Regions from separate parts of the Streptomyces sp. NPDC026538 genome, predicted to be linked through region 1. Evidence: riboswitches for the same ligand, from Rfam matches in the RefSeq annotation. Region 1 holds a riboswitch; the other holds the start of a gene.
What was found. A riboswitch is a leader RNA that binds a small molecule or an ion and turns the genes downstream of it on or off. The one in region 1 is predicted to bind glycine.

Region 1 (3,402 bases):
CTCATGGCCTGAATTCTCCTGTACGCGGGGGAGTGGTGGTGAAAGAGGACTGCTGGAAACACGCGTGAGCAGCGGAAATGTGCGCAGGGTCACGCGCCGCCCGGCTCAGTGTCTCCTTCTGGGTCTGCTTCGGGGTCTACTTCTGGCGCTTGTAGAACGGCAGGGCCACGACCTCGTACGGTTCGTGGCTGCCCCGGATGTCCACGCCGACACCCGCGGTGCCCGGCGCCGCGTGCGCGGCGTCGACGTACGCCATGGCGATCGGCCTGCCCAGCGTGGGGGAGGGGGCACCGGAGGTGACCTCGCCGATCACCGTGCCGTCCGCGACCACCGGGTACCCGGCGCGCGGCACCCGGCGGCCCTCGGCGACCAGGCCGACCAGCACCCGCGGCGGCTCGGCCGCGGCACGGTCGGCCGCCTCCCGGAGCGCCTCGCGTCCCACGAAGTCGCCGTCCTTCTCGAACTTCACCACCCGGCCGAGGCCGGCGTCGAAGGGGGTCAGCGAGGTGGTCAGCTCGTGTCCGTAGAGCGGCATGCCCGCCTCCAGGCGCAGGGTGTCCCGGCAGGACAGCCCGCAGGGCACCAGGCCCACCGGGGAGCCCGCCTCGGTGAGCGCCTGCCACACCTCCACCGCGTGCTCGGGCTTCACGAACAGCTCGAAGCCGTCCTCGCCGGTGTAGCCGGTGCGGGCGATCAGTGCCGGAACCCCGGCGACGGTGCCGGGCAGCCCGGCGTAGTACTTCAGGCCGTCCAGGTCGGCGTCGGTCAGCGACTTCAGGATCCCTGGCGACTCCGGTCCCTGGACGGCGATCAGCGCGTACGCGTCCCGGTCGTCCCGTACCTCGGCGTCGAACCCGGCGGCACGCTCCGTCAGTGCGTCGAGGACCACCTGGGCGTTCGAGGCGTTGGCCACGACGAGGTACTCGGTCTCGGCCAGCCGGTAGACGATCAGGTCGTCGAGGATGCCGCCGTCGGCCCGGCAGATCATGGTGTAGCGGGCGCGCCCGACGCCGACGGAGGCGATGTTGCCGACCAGGGCGTGGTTCAGCAGGGCGGCCGCCTGGGGGCCGGTCACGGCGATCTCGCCCATGTGGGAGAGGTCGAAGAGCCCGGCCCTGGTCCGCACGGCGACATGCTCGTCGCGCTCGGATCCGTAGCGCAGCGGCATGTCCCAGCCGGCGAAGTCGGTCATGGTGGCGCCGAGCGAGCGATGCAGTGCATCGAGCGCGGTACGGCGGAGTCCAGCGGAATCGGAACTGCTCATCGGTCGGTCGTCTCCCAAAGATCCCAGGGCATGACAGGCGAGGTCTGTCCTCCCCATCTGTCATCGGAACCTGAGAGGTTCGCCCTGACCACATCGGTGGTCACGGCTTGCACCTTGGGTGGGGCCACCGACTCGGCGGCCCGCTTTTCAGATGTGCCTCGCCCGCGCGGTAACGGGGCCTGAGAGATTCAAGGGAGGGACTTGCTCCTTCGGCGCCCCAGCGAAGGCTGCTGGGGACTCTCCCGCGCGGATTCAAACGGCCGGTATGCAGTTGGCGGGCACATCATTGCATGCCGGGCGGAGCTTTGTAACAGGCCTGTGGCCGGAAGCGGACGGAACCGCGAGACACCGTGCATTACCTTCTCTTTACGTTAAGTGGGGAGAACCTTTCCTGAACCCCCAGGGAGGACGATCACGGTGACAAGGACCACGGCATACGCGACGACGACGGGTATCGCCCTGCCCGGGCAGCCGGCGGCCCCGGCCCGCGAGCGGTGCGGGGAGCTCGCCCACGCTCGGCGGCGCTCGCGCGGGGGGACCCCCATGGCACCGGTCGTCCGCGATCTGCGCGAGCGCGCCGGCCGCAGCCCGCACGGCCTGCTCTTCGGCCCCCGTGACCTGGTCGTGGTCACCGGGCTGCCGGGGAGCGGCAAGTCCACCCTGATGCACCGCACCGTCCAGGGCATCCGGATCGACTCCCAGGACACCCGCGACCGCTGGGACGGCCGCCTGGCCCGCCTCCTGCCGTACGCCCTCTACCGCCCGCTGGTCCGCCTCGCGCACTACGCCGGACTGCGCCGCGCGCTGCGCTCCGGCGAGGGCGTGGTGGTGCACGACTGCGGCACCCAGGCCTGGGTGCGCGACTGGCTGGCCCGCGCGGCCCGCCGCCGCGGCGGCACCCTGCACCTGCTGCTCCTGGACGTCACCCCCGGCACGGCACTGGACGGGCAGCGCGAGCGCGGCCGGGGCGTCTCCCGATACGCGTTCCTGCGTCACCGTCACGCCGCCGCCCGCCTGGTGCGCGCGGTGGAGAAGGGCGGGCTGCCCCAGGGCGTCGGCTCGGCGGTGCTCCTGGACCGGGACGCGGCGGACGTGCTGTGCCGGATCGCCTTCCGGGAGGCGGAGTAGGTCGCCGGGTGAGGCCTTCCGGGAAGCTGGGCGGGTCACGGGGTGAGGCATTGTCACAGCCACCCGCTAGCCTTTTCAGACTCAGCAGCAGCGGTTTCCAGCAGGCGGTAGGCAGATGGACTATCCGGCGGACGTTCCCGCGGACTTCCCGGCACAGGCGCACCCCCACCCGCACGGCGGTTGGCCCGGCAACGAGCTGGAGGAGGTCCTGTCGGCCTCCCTCGGCGTCCCCGCGGCGGCGGGCCGGCTCATCGAGGTACTCGGCCGCAGTTTCCTGTGGATCCCGCTGCCGGAGGGCGGCGGCCCGCACAGCGGCCCGCTGGACCTGCCCACCACGGAGATCGAGGGCCGGGTGTACGTCCCGGTCTTCAGCTCCGAGGAGCAGTTCCGCCAGGTGGTCGGCTCCCATCTGTCGTACACGATCGCCCCCGCCGTCGAGTTCGCCCGCGGTCTGCCCCCGCAGGTCGGCATCGCCGTGAACCCCGGGGGAGTGGTGGGTGTGCCGCTGCCGCCGGAGGCGGTCGCCGAGCTGTGCCGGTCCGGCCGCAGCGAACTGGACGGCCCCGCCTCGGGCGGCCGGGTCCGGCTCTTCGAACCGGACTGGCAGGACGACCCGATGGACTTCCTGGCCGTGGCCTCCGCCGAGTTCGCGGGGACCGGCGTGGTCGCCACGGCCCGCCGCTGCCTGGCCGCGGTCGAGACCGCGGACCCCGTGATGTTCGTGGGCGTCGAACTCTCCCAGTGGGAGGGGGACATCAGGGCGCTGCCCCTGGAGGCGCTGGGCAAGGCCCTCGGCAGGGTCCCGGTGAAGTGGCCGGTGAACCTGGTCCTGCTGGACGTGGCGGACGACCCCGTGGGCCACTGGATGCGGGAGAACGTCCGCCCCTTCTATCAGTACGGCCACTAGGAACGCGCTGAGGGCGGCCGACCAGGGGCGCGGGGCGGTGCCGAGCTGCGGCTCCGCCGCGCGGCGCGCCCGGCCACCAGCCGGGCGCGGCCGCCGACGGACC
Region 2 (3,402 bases), on a different contig from region 1:
GTTGGCGCGGTGGTAGGCGCGTACGGCGAGCAGCCCGGCCAGTTCGCCCTGCGACCCGGCGTTGGGCTGGAGCGACACCTTGTCGTAGCCCGTGACCTCGGCGAGCCGCTCCTCCAGCTCACGGATGAGCGTCAGATAGCCCTGCGCCTGCTCGGCGGGCGCGAAGGGGTGCAGCTGGCCGAACTCGGGCCAGGTGACCGGCTCCATCTCGGTGGTCGCGTTGAGCTTCATGGTGCAGGAGCCCAGCGGGATCATGCCCCGGTCCAGCGCGTAGTCCCGGTCGGCGAGCCGGCGCAGGTAGCGCAGCATCGCGGTCTCGGACCGGTGGTCGTGGAAGACGGGGTGGCCCAGGTAGCCGTCCTCGCGCAGCAGCGCCTCGGGCAGCGTGTCCGCGGCGACCGCGTCCAGCGCCTCGACGTCGCCCTCGACCCCGAACGCCGTCCACACGGCACCCAGCTGGGCCCGCGTGGTGGTCTCGTCGCAGGCCATGGAGACGTGGTCGGTGTCCACGAGCCGCAGGTTGACACCGCTCCGCCGGGCGGCCGCGACGACCTCGGCGGCCTTGCCGGGCACTCGCGCGGTGAGGGTGTCGAAGTAGGCGCCGTGCACGACCTCGACCCCGCCGGCGGTGAGCCCCGCGGCCAGGATCGTGGCGTAGCGGTGGGTCCGCTGGGCGATGGCCCGCAGCCCCTCGGGTCCGTGGTAGACGGCGTACATGCCGGCCATCACGGCGAGCAGCACCTGTGCGGTGCAGATGTTGCTGGTGGCCTTCTCCCGGCGGATGTGCTGTTCGCGCGTCTGCAGCGCGAGCCGGTAGGCCCGGTGCCCGTCGGCGTCCACGGACACGCCCACGAGCCGGCCGGGCAGGCTGCGCGCGAACTTCTCGCGTACCGCCATGTAGCCCGCGTGCGGCCCGCCGAAGCCCATCGGCACACCGAACCGCTGGGTCGTACCGACGGCGATGTCGGCGCCCAGCTCGCCCGGCGAGGTCAGCAGGGTCAGCGCGAGCAGGTCCGCGGCGACGGTGACCAGCGCGCCCAGCTCGTGCGCCTGGTCGACGAGCGGCTTGATGTCGCGTACGGCACCGGAGGCGCCGGGGTACTGGACGAGCACGCCGTTGATCTCGCGCGCGGCGAGGTCGGCCGGGATGCCGTCGCTGAGGTCCGCGACGACGACCTCGACCCCCGTCGGCTCGGCCCGGGTCTGGATCACGGCGATGGTCTGCGGCAGGGCGTCCGCGTCGATGACGAAGACACCCTTCTTGTTCTTGCCCATGCGGAGCGACAGGGCCACGGCCTCGGCGGCGGCGGTGCCCTCGTCGAGCAGCGAGGCACCGGAGGTGGGCAGTCCGGTGAGGTCGGCGACCACGGTCTGGAAGTTCAGCAGCGCTTCCAGCCGGCCCTGGGAGATCTCCGGCTGGTACGGGGTGTAGGCCGTGTACCAGGCGGGGTTCTCCATCACGTTGCGCAGGATGACGGGCGGCGTGAAGGTGCCGTAGTAGCCCAGTCCGATCATCGAGTCGAGCACCTGGTTCCGGTCGGCCAGCGACCGCAGCTCGGCCAGCACCTCGGCCTCGGTGCGCGCGCCCGGCAGTTCCAGGGCGTCGGCGTTCTTGATGACGTCCGGCACGGCGGCGGCGGTCAGCTCGTCGAGCGAGCCGTACCCGACCTGGGCGAGCATCTTGGCCCGGGCCTCGTGGTCGGGCCCGATATGGCGCTGCTCGAAGGGGATTCCCTGCTCTAGCTCGGAGAGCGGAACACGCTGGGCGGTCATTGCGGAGGCCTCCTGGTCTGACGCGACCTTCGAGGGGTACCCCGGCACGGGCACCCCGACGGCCTCCCCCTCTGTCATCTCAACCTGAGAGCTTCGCCGGATGCCCAGGGGATCCGGCTTTCACCGTCGGTGAGAGCGGACGCCGTGGACGCCCGCCCTGCTTTCCAGAGTGACCTCGTCCGTGCGGTACGTGAGCCTGAGAGATTCCGGGGAGGATTTGCTCCTTCGGCGCCTCCGGTCTGTCCGGAGGACTCTCCCGCACGGGGTCAGCAGCCGCTTGCCAGCCTACCAGCGAGGGCAACGCACGGGTCTTCGAGTGGCCGCCTCCTTCAATGTGCTCTTTTGTAGTGCTTACGGATGAGTTGCGACCAAGTGGAGGGCCCGTGCAGACCGACATCGATCCGCGCAACCTGATCGGCCGCAAGGCGTTCGACCGCAACGGCACGAAGATCGGCACGATCGACGAGGTCTACCTCGACGACGCGACCGGGGTGCCGGAGTGGGCGGCCATACGCACCGGCCTGTTCTCCCGGGACGCGTTCGTGCCCCTGGAGCCGAGTGAGCTGGTCGAGGGCACCCTCCAGGTCCCCTTCGAGCGCACCCTGATCAAGGACGCCCCCGACTTCGGGGTAGGCCGCCATCTCTCCCCTGAGCAGGAACTCCAGCTCTATCACCACTACGGCCTGGACACGACCGCCCCACCCCCCGACCACCCTGACCACGACTTCGGCAAACTGGCGGGGACGGAGGACACGGGCACCTGACCGTGGGTCGCGGTGGGGTCACTCACGGGCGTCGGCAGGGTGCCGCTGCCGAGAAGGAGCGGCGGCCTCGGCGGCCCGTCAGGGGCGCGGAGAACTGCGCGATCAGCAAGCCCCCACCGGCCCGCACACACCGTCGGCCGTCACCCCCGCACACACCGTCGGCCGTCACCCCGGCACCAGCGGCAACGGATCCACCGGCTCCAGCTCAGGGTCGTTCACCCGAAAGGTCCGCACTCTCCCCGGCTCCACCGCCCCGGGCGTCTCGAACCGCACTGTCACCCTCCCCAGCCCGCTCCCCTGCACCCATCCGTGTCCGTACTCGGCATGCCGGACGTCATGCCCCGCGGGCCATCTCCGCTCGGCGGCCACCACCACCTGCTCGGCGACCGGCTCGGCCGCGTCCTCCTCCGCAAGGATCTCCGCCGCCTCCCCCGCCGCCTGCGCGAACAGATCCTCCTGGGTGTAGTCGGCAAGCCCCGACACACCCACACCCAGCAACCGCACACCCCCCGTCGTGTCCACCGAGTCCAGCAGCCGCGCGGCCGCCTCCCGCACCACCGCCGGATCGTCGGTCGGCCCCCTGAGCGTCTCCGACCGGGTGAGCGTCGAGAAGTCGTAGCGCCGTACCTTCAGCACGATGGTCCGCCCCGACAGCCCGGCCGCCCGCAGTCTGCGCACGCACCGGTCGGCCAGCCGCTGCACCTCCATCCCCACCCGCATCCGGTCATGGATGTCCACGTCATAGGTGTCCTCGACGGAGACCGACTTGGCCCCCCGCTCGGCGACCACGGGCCGTTCGTCGTGCGCGAGCGCCATCGCGTACAGCGCGTGCCCGTGGGCCTTGCCGAGCAGCCGTACCAGCTCG

Region 2: another riboswitch for glycine. It lies ahead of gcvP (aminomethyl-transferring glycine dehydrogenase); the one in region 1 lies ahead of gcvT (glycine cleavage system aminomethyltransferase GcvT).

The regions. Positions count from the first base shown of each region.
Region 1 is NZ_JBVHQG010000011.1:287,774-291,175, reverse strand. Features, by position in the region: gene gcvH (glycine cleavage system protein GcvH) at 1-5, opposite strand, end outside; gene gcvT (glycine cleavage system aminomethyltransferase GcvT) at 137-1,264, opposite strand; glycine riboswitch at 1,312-1,421, opposite strand; glycine riboswitch at 1,422-1,519, opposite strand; gene ACZ4N4_RS36465 (AAA family ATPase) at 1,676-2,392, shown strand; gene ACZ4N4_RS36460 (enhanced serine sensitivity protein SseB) at 2,508-3,299, shown strand.
Region 2 is NZ_JBVHQG010000012.1:322,777-326,178, forward strand. Features, by position in the region: gene gcvP (aminomethyl-transferring glycine dehydrogenase) at 1-1,773, opposite strand, end outside; glycine riboswitch at 1,948-2,042, opposite strand; gene ACZ4N4_RS38245 (PRC-barrel domain-containing protein) at 2,157-2,537, shown strand; gene ACZ4N4_RS38250 (DNA polymerase IV) at 2,703-3,402, opposite strand, start outside.